One region of the Micromonospora rifamycinica genome, then DNA from elsewhere that is predicted to be linked to it. Evidence: riboswitches for the same ligand, from Rfam matches in the RefSeq annotation. Region 1 holds a riboswitch; each other region holds the start of a gene.
What was found. A riboswitch is a leader RNA that binds a small molecule or an ion and turns the genes downstream of it on or off. The one in region 1 is predicted to bind cyclic di-AMP.
Positions count from the first base shown of each region.

Region 1 (4,306 bases):
GCGACCGACGACAGGTCAGGAGGCCCGGTGGTGGTCCGGCGGGAGAGCTTCAGCTACACGGTGCAGGCGCACTGCTCACGGGCGGACGCGGTGGCGCTGCTGAGCGATCTGTCCCGGCAGGAGGAGCTGCATCCCCTGATCGTCCGGGTGCGCCGGTTGCCGGCCCGACCGGGCGCCGTGGCCAGCTATGCGATCACCGACCGGCTGGAGTTGGGGCCGCTGCGGTTCCCCGTCACCTACCAGGCCGACGTCCTGCTGGTCGGGCAGGACGAGATCGTGACGGTGGCCCGGCAGCAGCCCGCCACCACGGTCCGCAACCACACCCGGCTCCGGATGGAGGGTGACCTGCTGCGGATCGACGTGGAGATCACCCTCGCCGCGCCGGCACCGTTGTTCGGCTACGCCTTCCGGCAGGCCCGTGCCGCTCACCTGGGGCTGGCCAGCCGGCTCGGCGCGGTGCTGGACGGCCGGTCCGGCGGCGACGCTCCGGCTGCTGCCTGACCGTCGGCGGGGTGGTGGGGGTGGCCCGCCCGCCGTGCACGGGCCACCCGAGGTGGTGCTCAGATCATCGACAGGTGAACGTGGTTGGTGTGGTCGCTGGACGGGTCGCCGTTGCCCCCGCTGTACGACTTCCAGCCGCTGCTCGGCAGCCAGATCCGCTTGAACCAGATCACGTAGAGCACACCGAGCCGGTCGGCGTTGCGGATGAAGTACGCGGCCAGGTTGTTGCCGTACGTCCGGTCGCCGCCACTGGCCACCCCGCCGAAGCCGTTCTTCTGGGCGGCGAAGTCGCATGCCCGCCCCTTGGGGTGCTCGCCGGACCCGCTGGGCCGGTGGCAGGAGACGTACCGGGTGAAGCCGGCGGCCTTGGCCTGGTTCAGGGCGTTGAGGGTGCGCGGGGTGATGCAGCCGTTGGCCGGCGTCGGGTCGTTGACGCTGCACGACTCGGACGGCCAGGAGCCGTCGGAGTTGCGGGGCGCTCCCTTGGCGTTGCTGCTGGACGTGCCGTCCGAGCTGCCGGAGTCCCGGGAGGTGGGGGCCGGCTTGTCGGCGGCGGCCACCGCCAACGCGCGTTCGGCCTGATCCTTGCGCTTGCCCATGGTGGCGACCTGCTTGCGCTGCTCGGTGATCTCGCGGCTGACCGCCGCCCGGGTCCGGGTGGCCTGGTCCCGGGTCTCGATCATCGTGCGCAGTTCCTGGTCCTCCCGGGCCGCGACCGTCTCCAGCGCCGCCGCGCGGTCCAGGAAGCCGCCCGGGCTGTTGCTGTTGAGCAGGGCGGACATCGGTCCGAGGCGGCCGGTGCGGTAGGCCGCTCCGGCGATCTGGCCGACCTTTCCGGTCTGCACGACCAGTTGGGCCTCGATGCTCTTGAGCTGGCCGTCGAGTTCCTGCTGGCGCTTGGTGGAGCGCTCCAGGGCGGCCTTCGCCTCGACCCAACCCTTGCTGGCCGCGTCGAGCTGCTCGCGGAGGGCCGGTGTGCCGCCCTCGTCGTCGTCGCCGGGAGCGGCGAGCCGGGTGACGGGCGCGGCGACGGCCGGGGTGAACGGCGCGGACGACACGCCGAGCGCGAGGGTCGTGACGACTGCGGCCAACAGCCGTGTGGTGGTTCCTACCCGCATACAGAGTCCTTCCGTCAGCCGCCGACCGGGTTAGCTGACGGGTTCGGGACGGAAGATCCCTACCGCTGACGCGGATGCACCCCAGGAACATGGTTCCCCGGTTCGCCCTGGTGGGCGATTAGGCGGCGGCCACCGCCGGCGCCGGTGGGCGCCGCCTGGCGGAGGCCGGAGCCGAGCCTACCGGTACGGGTGGGACACCCGTCCACCTCGTGACTGAGGGTACGGGAGTGAATACCCCTTTATGGGGTAAACAGGACAAAAGCTAGCGTGATCGCCGCACTCACAGAGGTTCCGTGACGCTCCGGTGGTGTCGCGCCCGCCCGCAGGGCGGTTGGCCTCCGTGGTCACCAGTGCGTCGGGCCGCAGGCGCCGGGGGCGCTGCCCGGCTCGATCTGGAGGGTGGCGTGCTCGATGTGGAAGTCGTCCCGCAGGGCGCCGCGGGCGGCGGCCAGCACCGCGCCGACCTCGGCCCCGGTGGCCAGGGTGAGGTGCGCGGAGGCGACGTCCATGCCCGAGGTGAGCGTCCAGACGTGCAGGTCGTGCACCTCGGTGACGCCGGGCACGGCGGTCAGCCGGTCGTGCACGGCGGTCACCTGGAGGTGCTCCGGGGCGGCCTGCACCAGGATCCGCACCGCCGCCCGCCCGAGTCGCCAGGTACGCGGCAGGATGAACACGCCGATCGCCACGGCCACCACCGGGTCGGCCCACCACCAGCCGGTGCCGGCGATCAGCAGTGCGGCCACGATCACGCCGAGGGAGCCGAGCAGGTCGCCGACCACCTCCAGGTACGCCCCGCGCAGGTTGATGCTCTCCTTCGCGCCCTCGCGCAGCAGCGCGAACGCGACCAGGTTGGCGAGCAGGCCGAGCACCGCCACCACCAGCATCGGGGTGGCCAGCACCTCGGGTGGCTCGCCGAACCGGCGGACCGCCTCGATCAGCACGTAGACCGCCACCCCGCTGAGCAGCAGGGCGTTGGCCAGCGCGGCGAGCACCTCCAGCCGGTAGAGGCCGAAGGTGCGCTGCGGGTCCTGCGCGGCCCGTCGGGTCGCGGTGATCGCGGCCAGGGCCATCCCGATGCCGAGCACGTCGGTGAACATGTGCCCGGCGTCGGAGAGCAGGGCCAGTGAGCCGGTACCGAACGCGGCCACCGCCTCGACCACCATGAACACGGTGAGCAGCCCGAACGCCGCCCAGAGCCGACCGCGGTGCCGGTGCGCGGCGTTGCTGATCGTCGCGCTGTGGTCATGACCTGCGCCCACCTGCACACCCTCCGTCGCCGCCGCGAACCCGGTCCAATCTATGCTCACATCGCTATGTATGCAAGTGAGGATCGGACCTCCGGCCGGCTCGGGCCGCTCGGGACCGGTGGTTCAGCCGAGGGGATCGACGGTGGTCAGGCGCTGGGTGGCCCGGGACAGCGCCACGTAGAGCGTCCGCACCCCGGAGCCCGGCTCGGCCCGGATCTCGCCCGGACAGACCAGCACCACCCCGTCGTACTCCATGCCCTTGGCCTGGAGGCTGTCCACCACCTGGAGTCGCGTCCCGCCACGGTCGCCCAGCCAGCCGGCGACCTCGTCCCGGCGGGGCACCGGCGTGATCACGCCGACCGTCCCCGCCACCTCGGCGAGCACCGTTTCCACCGCGTCCACCGTCGCCGGGGCCAGCTCCGCCGCCGGCACGGTCAGCGCCACCGGATCCACCCCGGTGGACCGCACCGCGCTGGGCAGCTCCAGGTCGGGGTGGATCCGGCGGATCTCGGCTGCCGCCACCGCGAAGATCTCGGCCGGATTGCGGTAGTTGGTGGTGAGCGTGAACCGGTGCCGCCGTCGCCGGCCCAGCGCCTGGTCCCGTGCCCGGTCCAGCTCCTCCTGGTCGCCGGTCCAGGCGGTCTGCGCCGGGTCGCCCACCACCGTCCAGGAGGCGATCCGGCCGCGGCGGCCGATCATCCGCCACTGCATCGGCGAGACGTCCTGCGACTCGTCCACTACCACGTGCGCGTAGTCCCGGTAGTCCTCCGGCCGCTCCCGGGCCGCGGCACGGGCCGCGCGCTCCCGGTCACCGAACGTGCTCAGCTCCCGGACCCCACCGGCGAGCTGGAACGGATCCCGGCTCGCCCTCTTCGGGCGTACCGGCTTGCCCAGCAGCGCGTCCAGCTCGTCGAGCAGGGCGATGTCGGCCACCGTCAGCCCCTCGGTGTCCAACGACCGGTACGCCCCGGCCAGCAGCGCGGTCTCCGCCCGGGAGAGGACGCCGGCCGCGTACCGGTGCAGCCGCTCCGGTCGGGCCAGCCAGCCCAGCACGTGCCGGGGGTGCAGCCGGGGCCACCAGGCCTTGAGGAACTCCCGGAACTCCGGCCGGTCGATGATCTCGTCCTCGAAGGTGGGCTGCTCGGGCAGCCCGGTGACGGCCAGCCGGCGGGCCTGTGTGTACAGCGCGGCGAGCACCCCGTCGAAGCCGACCCGGCGGACCTCGTTGCGGCGGGCACCCCGGTGCAACGCCCGGTCCCGGATCCGGTCCAACTCGCGCGGCTCCAGCCGCAGCAGCGTCCCCCGGTAGAGCAGCCGCAGCTCCCGCGGACCGTCCGGCACCGCGTCCCGGGCCGCCCGTTCCAGCACCCGCCGCATCCGCAGCGACCCCTTCACCGCGGCCACCTCGGGGCCGTCGGTGCGGGTCGCCGACAGGCCGGG
Region 1 is NZ_LT607752.1:6,041,034-6,045,339, forward strand. Features, by position in the region: gene GA0070623_RS25610 (SRPBCC family protein) at 28-501, shown strand; gene GA0070623_RS25615 (coiled-coil domain-containing protein) at 561-1,619, opposite strand; cyclic di-AMP (ydaO/yuaA leader) riboswitch at 1,623-1,754, opposite strand; gene GA0070623_RS25620 (cation diffusion facilitator family transporter) at 1,964-2,878, opposite strand; gene GA0070623_RS25625 (HelD family protein) at 2,990-4,306, opposite strand, start outside.

Region 2 (4,306 bases), 2.2 Mb from region 1:
GACCTGACGGTCGGCCTCGGCGGGGTGCCGGAAGTGCCCGCTCGGGTCGATGGTGTATTCGTTGCGCCGACCGACCCGGGTCCGCCGCAGGTAGCCGCCGGACTCCAGGTCCGCGACGATGGCCTGGGCGGCCCGTTCGGTCACCCCGACCTCCTCGGCGACGTCCCGGAGCCGGGCGGTGGGGTTGCGGGCGATGGCCAGCAGCACGTGACCGTGGTTGGTGAGGAACGTCCAGTTGCGGGCGCTCCCGGCGCTGTCCGTGGTCTTCGCCATACCGGTCATCGTATGGCCCGAGCGCGGGGAACCCGCCGTCGGCCGGCGTTCGCGTCCGTCCCGGCCGGCTGTCGACCCGCCGCCGACATCGCTGCGACCAAAGCCTGAAACGTGTATCACGAAATCTTGACGTACCTTTAGCTGCGTGTGACCGTGGGAACACGGCCGTCGGTGCCGCCGGCCGGCGTGAGCAGGCACGATTCCGGACCGAGGTGAGGCAATGGGCCCGATCACTCCGACCCAGGCGCTGGCCGAGTTGCAGGCCGGCAACCGGCGTTTCGTCGCCGGTGAGCCCCGCCACCCCAACCAGGGCGCGGTCCACCGGGCGGCCGTCGCCGACGGCCAGCACCCCTTCGCGGTCATCGTCGGCTGCTCCGACTCCCGGCTCGCCGCCGAGATCATCTTCGACCGGGGTCTGGGTGACCTCTTCGTGGTCCGGACCGCCGGGCACACCGCCGGCCCCGAGGTGCTCGGCAGCGTCGAGTACGCGGTGACCGTCCTGGGCACGCCGCTGGTGGTGGTGCTCGGGCACGACTCCTGCGGTGCGGTACAGGCCGCCCGGGAGGCGGCCCGCACCGGCACCCAGCCCCCGGGGCACCTCTACTCGGTGGTCGCCGCCGTCGGGCCGAGCCTGCGCCGGGCGGCCCAGCAGGGGGTGCACGACATCGACGGGATCGTCGACATCCACATCGCGCAGACCGTCGAGGTGCTGCTCGGCAACTCGCCGGTGATCGCCGCCGAGGTGGCCGCCGGGCGGTGCGCGGTGGTCGGCATGTCCTACCGGCTCGCCGCCGGTGAGGTCCGCCAGGTGGCCCCGGCGCACGCTCCGGCCGCCCTCACCGCCGCCGTCCCCGGGCCTGCCGTGGTGCCGGCGGGTGCCGACGCCGCTCCGGCGGCCGTCGCCGGCTGAGGCACGCCCGTCGCCGGCCGTCGCCGGCTGGGGCACGCCCGTCGACGGCCGTCCGGCCGAGACCCGCTCACGGCGGAGGCCGCCCGGTTCGACCGGGCGGCCTCCGCCGTGAGTGCTCGCTCGACCCACCGGGTCGAGGACGCGGTGTCCGGGATTCGGATGCCGCGTCGTCGCGTCGCTACAACAGGGACACGTGTACGTGGTCGGTGTGGTTGGACGGGCCGGAGTAGGAACTCCATCCGTTGGCCGGGAACCAGATCTGCCGGTTCCAGATCACGTAGTAGATGCCCAGCCGGTCCGCGTTGCGGAGCAGGAACGCGGCGAGGTTGTTGCCGTACATCCGGGTGTCGTTGTTGTGCCACGGGCTGAAGCCGCTCTTCTGCAACGACCAGTCACACGCCTTGCCCTTGGGGTGCTCCCAGGGACCACCGGGACGGTAGCAGCCGACGAACCGGTTGAAGCCGGCCCGCTTGACCTCCTTGTACATGTGCAACGTGCGCGGGGTGATGCAACCGGACGTGGTCGGGTCGTTCTCGCTGCACGACTCGGCACGCCAGTCGCCGTCGGCCGTCTGGCCCGGCGCGATGCGGGCCACCGGCGAGGTGGCGTCGACCAGGCCGCCGGTGAAGCCCCGGCCACCGACCAGGGCCAGTGCCTTGTCCGCCTCGGTCTTCTTCTTGGCCATCAGGTTGGTCTGCTTCTGCTGCTCACGGACCTCGGCGTCGACGGCGAGCTTGGCCTTCTCGGCCCGGGTCCTCACCTCGTTGACCTCGGCCAGCTTGCCGGCGTTGACCATGTTCAGCTCGTCCAGGGCGGCGGCCCGCCGGACGAAGGCGTCCGGGGCGTCGCTCTCCAGCAGGGCGGCGACCGCGCCGACCCGACCCGTCCGGTACGACTGGGCGGCGATCTCGTTGACCTGCGGGGCCAGCGCGGTCAGCTCCTGCTCGGCCTTCTCCACCTCGATGGCGTACTCGAGCTGGCGCTTCTTGGACTTCTCCAGCCGGTTCTTCGCCGCCGAGTACTCCCGGTTGGTGGCCTCGATGACGTCGGTGAGCAGCTTCGGCTCCTCGTCCTCCTCGTGGCCCGAGGGGGAGGGTGCGTTGGGTGCCGCCGTCGCGGGGGCGGCGGTGGGCCCGGCGACGATCGCCAGGGCGGCGAGCACGGCCACTGCCGGCGTCAGCCAGCGGCGTAGGGGTGCCGTCACAGTTTTCCCTTCCGTCGACCGCCGACCGGGTTAGCTGACGGGTTCGGGACGGAAGTGGCCCCTACCGCTGGCGCGGATTCACCCCAGGTGCTCGGTTCCCCGGCTCGCCGTACGGCGATTGGGCGGTGGCCCCGCTGGCGCCGGTGGGCGCCTTCGGCGGTGACCGGCAGCGAGGTTACCCGAGAGTCGTAGCAGGAATCTACGGCCACAACCCGGCGAAATACGTATTTTCCCGATAGCGGCCGGTGACCAGCGGCGGGATCGACAGTGGTGACCCCGCCTCCGGTCACGAAGCGGAGTGTCACCATGCCGCTTCCGTGTTCCCCTCCGGATCCGCCCACCGGGCGGGGGCCGGGGTGGACGGTCCGCCGGGTCGGGGCGCGCCCAGCGCCTGCCACGCCTCGGCCCGGTCGGGAGCCGGGCGCGGGGTGGGCGGCGGCCCGGCCGCGGCGGCGTCGGCGGGGCCGCGGCCGGCGGTGGTGACCAGCGCGGCCAGCCCGGTCGTCAGCGGCACCGCCGCCACCAGCCCGAGGGTGGCCACCGCGCTCCGGACGATCTCCTGGGCCAGGAACTCGCTGGTGAGGATCTGCCCCAGCGGCCGGCTGTCGGCGGTGAGCAGGAGCAGCAGCGGCAGCGAAGCCCCCGCGTACGCCAGCACGATGGTGTTCACCGTGGAGGCGATGTGCGCCCGGCCGACCCGGGTGGCGGCCCGGTAGAGCTGCAACCGGGAGAGCCCGGGATTGGCGTGGGCCAACTCGGTGACGGTGGCCGCCTGGGTGACGGTCACGTCGTCCAGCACGCCGAGCGAGCCGATGATGATCCCGGCCAGCAGCAGGCCGTGCAGGTCCACGTCGCGCTGGTACATCGACAGCGTGGTGGCCTCCTCGCTGCCGTACCCGGTCAGGTGGGTGGCGGCGGTGGCCAGCGTGCCCAGGACCCCGGTCAGCACCAGGCTGCCCAGGGTGCCGAGGACCGCCACCGAGGTCTGCGCGGTGATCCCGTGGGTCAGGTACAGCACCACGAACATGATCAGCGCGGCGCCGGTGATCGCGATGGGCAGCGGTGCGCCCCCGGCGGAGATGCCCGGCACCACGAAGGTCAGCAGGATGGCGAAGCTGGCGCCGAGACCGGCCAGGGCGGCCAGCCCACGGAGCCGGCCGAACGCCACGATCGCCGCCGCGAACAGGGCGACCAGCCAGAGCAGCGGCGTACCCCGCTGGTGCTCGGCGATGTGGTAGCTGACCGCCACCGGGTCGGTCGGGTCGGTCAGCGCGACCAGCACCACCTCGTCACCGACGGCCACCGTCGGTGCCCCCGGCCCGGACGGGACCGGCGTCTCGACCTGCTCACCGCTGTCCGGCCCCTGCTCGACGGCGACCGTCACCGTGCCGCACGGGCCGGCGTCCGCCCCGGACGGCCCGTCGGGGGTCTCCGGCGCGGGCGGGCAGGGTTCGGTCACCACCCGGGTCACCGTGCCGTGGTGGCGGGGCACCTGCTCGCCCTGGTCGATCCGCCGGGTCTCGCCCGGCCAGAGCAGCAGCGTGGCGACCACCGTGACGACGATGAGCGGAACCACCGTCAGGACGAGTATCCGCCGCACCCGGGGCGGGGTGGACGGAGCGGTACGGGTGTGGTCGGCGCCCATGCGTGCGAGTTCTCCCAACGGTCCGGGACGGGATACCGGTCGGCCGGCCGACCGGTTCATCCCGCGGGCGGCGGTCGTCGTCGGACGATGGTAGCCACCACCCCGGCCCGCCGGGTTAGCCCTGCCCACGGTATGCCGAGGGGTGCGTTCACCCCCGGCCGCGGCGGGTCAGCCGCGCTTCATCAGCCGGCCGACGGCGGCCATCATCTCGGCGGCCATCTCGTCGGCCCGGCCCTCGGCGGCCCCCTCGTGCATGCAGTGCCGGGCGTGGCCG
Region 2 is NZ_LT607752.1:3,806,934-3,811,239, reverse strand. Features, by position in the region: gene GA0070623_RS15550 (helix-turn-helix transcriptional regulator) at 1-282, opposite strand, end outside; gene GA0070623_RS15545 (carbonic anhydrase) at 494-1,183, shown strand; gene GA0070623_RS15540 (coiled-coil domain-containing protein) at 1,362-2,387, opposite strand; cyclic di-AMP (ydaO/yuaA leader) riboswitch at 2,391-2,522, opposite strand; gene GA0070623_RS15535 (YibE/F family protein) at 2,689-4,032, opposite strand; gene GA0070623_RS15530 (metal-sensitive transcriptional regulator) at 4,201-4,306, opposite strand, start outside.
Region 2: linked by a shared signal. The riboswitch ahead of GA0070623_RS15540 (coiled-coil domain-containing protein) and the one ahead of GA0070623_RS25615 (coiled-coil domain-containing protein) in region 1 are both predicted to bind cyclic di-AMP.

Region 3 (4,306 bases), 3.2 Mb from region 1:
GGGTCCTGGCCTGCCCCTGGCCAGCCTGCTCTTCGTGGCCGTCTGGGTGGGGGCGCACTGGATTCCGGCCGAGATGTGGGCGGCGCTGCTGTCGGTGGCGTACATCCTGGTCATCCCGGCGGCGGCCCGCGCGGACGTGCAGGGTCGCTGGTCACCGTGGCGGCACCGGACCCTGGTCTGGCTCGGCGAGGTGTCGTTCGCCTTCTACCTGGTGCACGTGCTGGTGATGATGACCGTGCTGCGGCTCACCGGGCACTGGGGCGTGGGGCTGCCCGGCTGGTCGGGGCCGCTGGCCGTGCTCGGCTTCCTGGTGGTGAACCTGGCGTTGGCCGCCGCCCTGCACCGCTGGGTGGAGACCCCGATGATGCGCCGCCTCGCCCCCCGCCGCCGCCCCCCACCCGCGCCGGCCGCCGCCGGTGCCGCCGTCTCCGGCGCTGCCGTCCCCGAAGCCGCCGGGCCGGTCGTCGTGCCGGGGCCGAGGGCGGCCGACGGCGGACGTCCCGTCGAGTACGTCGGGCCGCGCGACCCGCGCTGATCCCACCGGTGCCCGCCACCCGATCGGCACCCGCAACCACCGGCACCCGGCATTCGCCGTCCCACCGGCGGCCGCCGCCCCGGGCGGGGCCGACAGCGGGCGATCGGGCTTCCTCCGGCGGGACGGACCGGGTCCACGGTGGTGGGCGCGGCGACACGCCCGGCGGTGCTGCGGGCCGGTCACCCCGGCGGTAGCGTGGTCGCGTGTCCCCGGTCGCGTCCGTCAGTCCCCTGTGGTGGGTCGTGCGCGGGATGTCCCGGCTCCTGACCAGCCTCGCCGTCGCGCTCGCGTTCGCCGCCGCCGCCCCCGGGCTGCCCGGCCCCGCGCTGTTCGGGCCGGCCGCGACCGCCCTGTCGCTCGACGCGTCCCGGTCCGTTCCCGCCGCCACCGCCCCGGCCGCCCCGGGCGGCAGCTCCGACATCCTCCGCACCGGTGACCCACGGGTCGACCGGGCGACCGCGGTGACGGTGGAGCCGGTGGGCACCGTGGCGCTCGCGGTGCCGGTCGGCACCACCCGGAGCCGGTCGGCGGCGACCCTGGCGAGGGCGACCGACCGGGTGCCCGCCGCCGCTGCCGGCCCCCGGGCGCCCCCGGCGGGCTGACCCGGCCCGCGCGGGGCCGACCCATCCGCGCCGCCACCGACGACGAACCTCACCCCGCACCGCCCGGCCGGTCCCGCCGCCGGTACGGCCTCCGCTTCTCCGCATCCCGCCCACGAGGTGTCGACCGTGAACACCGTGCTCTCCCGGTTCCTGATCGAGGTCCCGACCGCCACCGTGATCTGGTCCCTGCTGCTCGTCCTGGCGCTGACCGGGCTCGCCGTCCTGGTCGCCCGCCCCGAGCGGGACCAGCCGACCGACGTGACGGCCGCCGGCCCGCCGCCGGACGCCCCACCCCCGGTCGCCGACCTGCGCCGCTACGCCGAGGAGGTGGCGGTGGCCGCTTCCGGGGCGGCCCAGACCGCCCGCCGTCGCCGGGCCGCCTGGCTGGCCGCGCAGGACACCCTGGACCGGGCCTGGCAGGCGTACGACGAGGCGGACACGGTGGCCCGTCGGTTCGCCGGTGCCGGCGCACTGCCCCGCCCGCGCACCCCCCGCACCCCCGCCGAGTACGCCGACCGGGAGCGGTGGTTGCACCAGGAGGCGGTGGCGGCGCACTGGCGGGGGGAGTTGTCGGTCGAACGGCTGCGGGACGTCTTCGCGCACCGCGACGGGTGGGATCCGCGTCGGCACCCCGTCGAACACGAGGTGATGCTCGCCCGTGCCGTCCGTGAGGACCGTCGTACGGCGTACCGGGCCGCGGCCGGGTGGGAGCGGGCGGCGTGGCGGGACGCCGAACTGGCCGCCGAGGCGGCCCGGTCGCTGGCCGTCGAGGCGTACGCGGCGACACAGCGGTTGCTCCCGACCCTGGTGCCCTCGCCCCGCCCCGCGACGTCGGCGGCCCGTCCGACCGCCGCCGCCCGCTGGCGACCGGCCCGGGTGAACTGACCCGGCGGCGCCCCGCCCGAGATCCCGGCCCGCTCACCGGCGCTCCCGGCCCGAAGGGCGGTCGGCCGGTACCCGGTAGGCCGGCAGGGGCCGACTCGGCTCGGTGGCAGGTGGGCGACCGAATTGTTACCTGCCGGGTGTGGCCGGCGTCACCCCGACCCGGGATCCGGACAGGTGGTCACACCCGGTGACATCGAGCGTGGCGATCATCGGTGGTTGCCGGCGACCTGTCCGGTTGCCGCCCGGACGGGGCCGGACGCACCATCGGACCCGCCGCGGCAGGTCGGTGCCCGAGTGCCCCGCAGGAGGGCTCATCGGAGCATGTTTGCGCAGCTCACAGGGGTTGGCGAGAAGGAAGGCGACCAGTAGTGTCGCTGCGGTCCGGTGCGGTTTTCGATCGCCGAAGGCGACGCCGCGCCGACCCGCTCAATCGTGCTAGTCACGAACCGGGGACCCACACGTACCACTGGGGTGAATCGCCGGGCCACGGCCCGGGGTAGGGCGATCTTCCCGCCCGAATCCGTCAGCTAACCCGGTCGGCGGCAGCGGAAGGAGTTCCTCCTCGTGCAGCATGACCCCACCCCCTCGGTAGTTCCTCCACCTCGGCGCCGGAGCACCGCCGGAGTGTCGCGCCCGATGCGCTGACCCGGCCGTCCGCCCCGCCGCCCGGCCCTCGTCGGGCGGCCCCCGCCGATCCGTCCGGCCCCCCGTCGGGCGGTCCCGACCGCACGAGCGGCGCATCCGACGATCCGCGCGTGGTGTAGCCCACCGCGTGCCGGTCCGGCGTGCCGCCGCTTCGCCCCGTGGAGGAACACCCCGTGAAGCACCACATGAAGCGTCAGCTACGCCGCCTGACCAGCCAGCGTCAGTACCAGGTGGTGGTCGGTTCGGCCGCGGTCCTCGTCCTGGCCACCGGTGCCGCCGCGCTGGCTGCCGGCGTCGACGACGCCCCGACCGACCAGCCGCGAACGACCGCCGTCGCCGGGACCGCCCCCCGCCTCGACGACATCGCCAGCCGGGCTGAGGCCCGGGTCGCCGCCCCCGCCCCGACCAACCCGTCGGCCACCCCCACGACCAGCCCGTCGGCGAGCCCCACACCGTCGCCGCGGGCCACCCGGGCGAAGGCCCGGCCCCCCGCCGACCCGGACCTGGCCCGCCGGGTGGTGGCCCCGAAGCCGCCGTCGTCGAAGCTGCTCCGCTACGACTACCAGGCCCAGACGACCTACTACTACTGCGGTCCGGCTGCGGTGCGCAACGCGCTCAGCGCGGCCGGCATCGAGCGCGGCCAGGACGACCTCGCCGCCCAGTTGGGCACCACCGAGATGGGTACCAACTCGGCCGAGGACACCACCCGGGTGCTCAACGCCGTGGTGAAGGGCGACCCGTACCGGACCCGGATGTTCGCCGGCACCCCGAGCGACGCGCAGGTCGAGCGGCTGCGGGCCGACGTGGTCGAGACGGTCGCCGCCAAGCGGGCCGTGGTCGCCAACGTGGCCGGTGACGTCACCGACCTCGACGGTGGCTGGCACTCCTTCCCCGGCGGCCACTACGTCGCCGTGGTCGGCTACCGGGACAACGGTCGTACCGTGCGGATCGCCGACTCGGCGGACCCGTCGCTGCCGGCGTACTGGGTCGGCGTGACCACCCTGGCCAACTGGATCGCCACCCGGGGCTACTCGGCCTGACCGGCCGCCCCGCATCCGCGAACCGGACCGCCCCGGCCGCCCGCCCGTGGGCACCGGGGCGGTCCGCTGTCGCAGGACCAATCCCGCCGGCGGACGAACGAGGTCGGATCCATGTTCCAGTGGCATCCGGCGCTCGCGATGCCACTCGACCATGGATCGAGCGTGATCTTGCCGAGGAAGGCGCGCGGGGGCGGGCGGGCGCGGGCGGGGGGTCAGCGGCGGGCGCGGGCGGGCGGGAGGTCAGGGGCGGGCGCGAGTGGGGGCGGGCGGGGGTGGGTGGGTCAGGGGCGGGGGGAGAGGGAGGCGGTGTCCGACGCGCCCCGGGGGGTCGGCGGGTTCCAGTCCGGCTCCAGTTCCCGCCGGGCGGCGTCGAGGAAACCGTCGGCGTACGAGTCGGCCGGGAAGTCACCCAGGTAGCGACGGCGGGTCTGCCAACGGGCCGCCATCAGCGGGTCGGTGTCCAGCAGCCCGGCCAGCACCTCGTCGAGGTTGGCCATGTCCCGGCGCAGCACGTAGCCGGAGGCGGCCAGCGGGAAGCGGGCCACGAACTCGTCCCCGTCGACACCCAGGTCGGTCACCGCGTACGGCTTGCCCGAGTA
Region 3 is NZ_LT607752.1:2,193,153-2,197,458, reverse strand. Features, by position in the region: gene GA0070623_RS08910 (acyltransferase family protein) at 1-535, shown strand, start outside; gene GA0070623_RS08905 (hypothetical protein) at 739-1,137, shown strand; gene GA0070623_RS08900 (hypothetical protein) at 1,264-2,022, shown strand; cyclic di-AMP (ydaO/yuaA leader) riboswitch at 2,436-2,579, shown strand; gene GA0070623_RS08895 (C39 family peptidase) at 2,841-3,707, shown strand; gene GA0070623_RS08890 (CDP-glycerol glycerophosphotransferase family protein) at 3,989-4,306, opposite strand, start outside.
Region 3: linked by a shared signal. The riboswitch ahead of GA0070623_RS08895 (C39 family peptidase) and the one ahead of GA0070623_RS25615 (coiled-coil domain-containing protein) in region 1 are both predicted to bind cyclic di-AMP.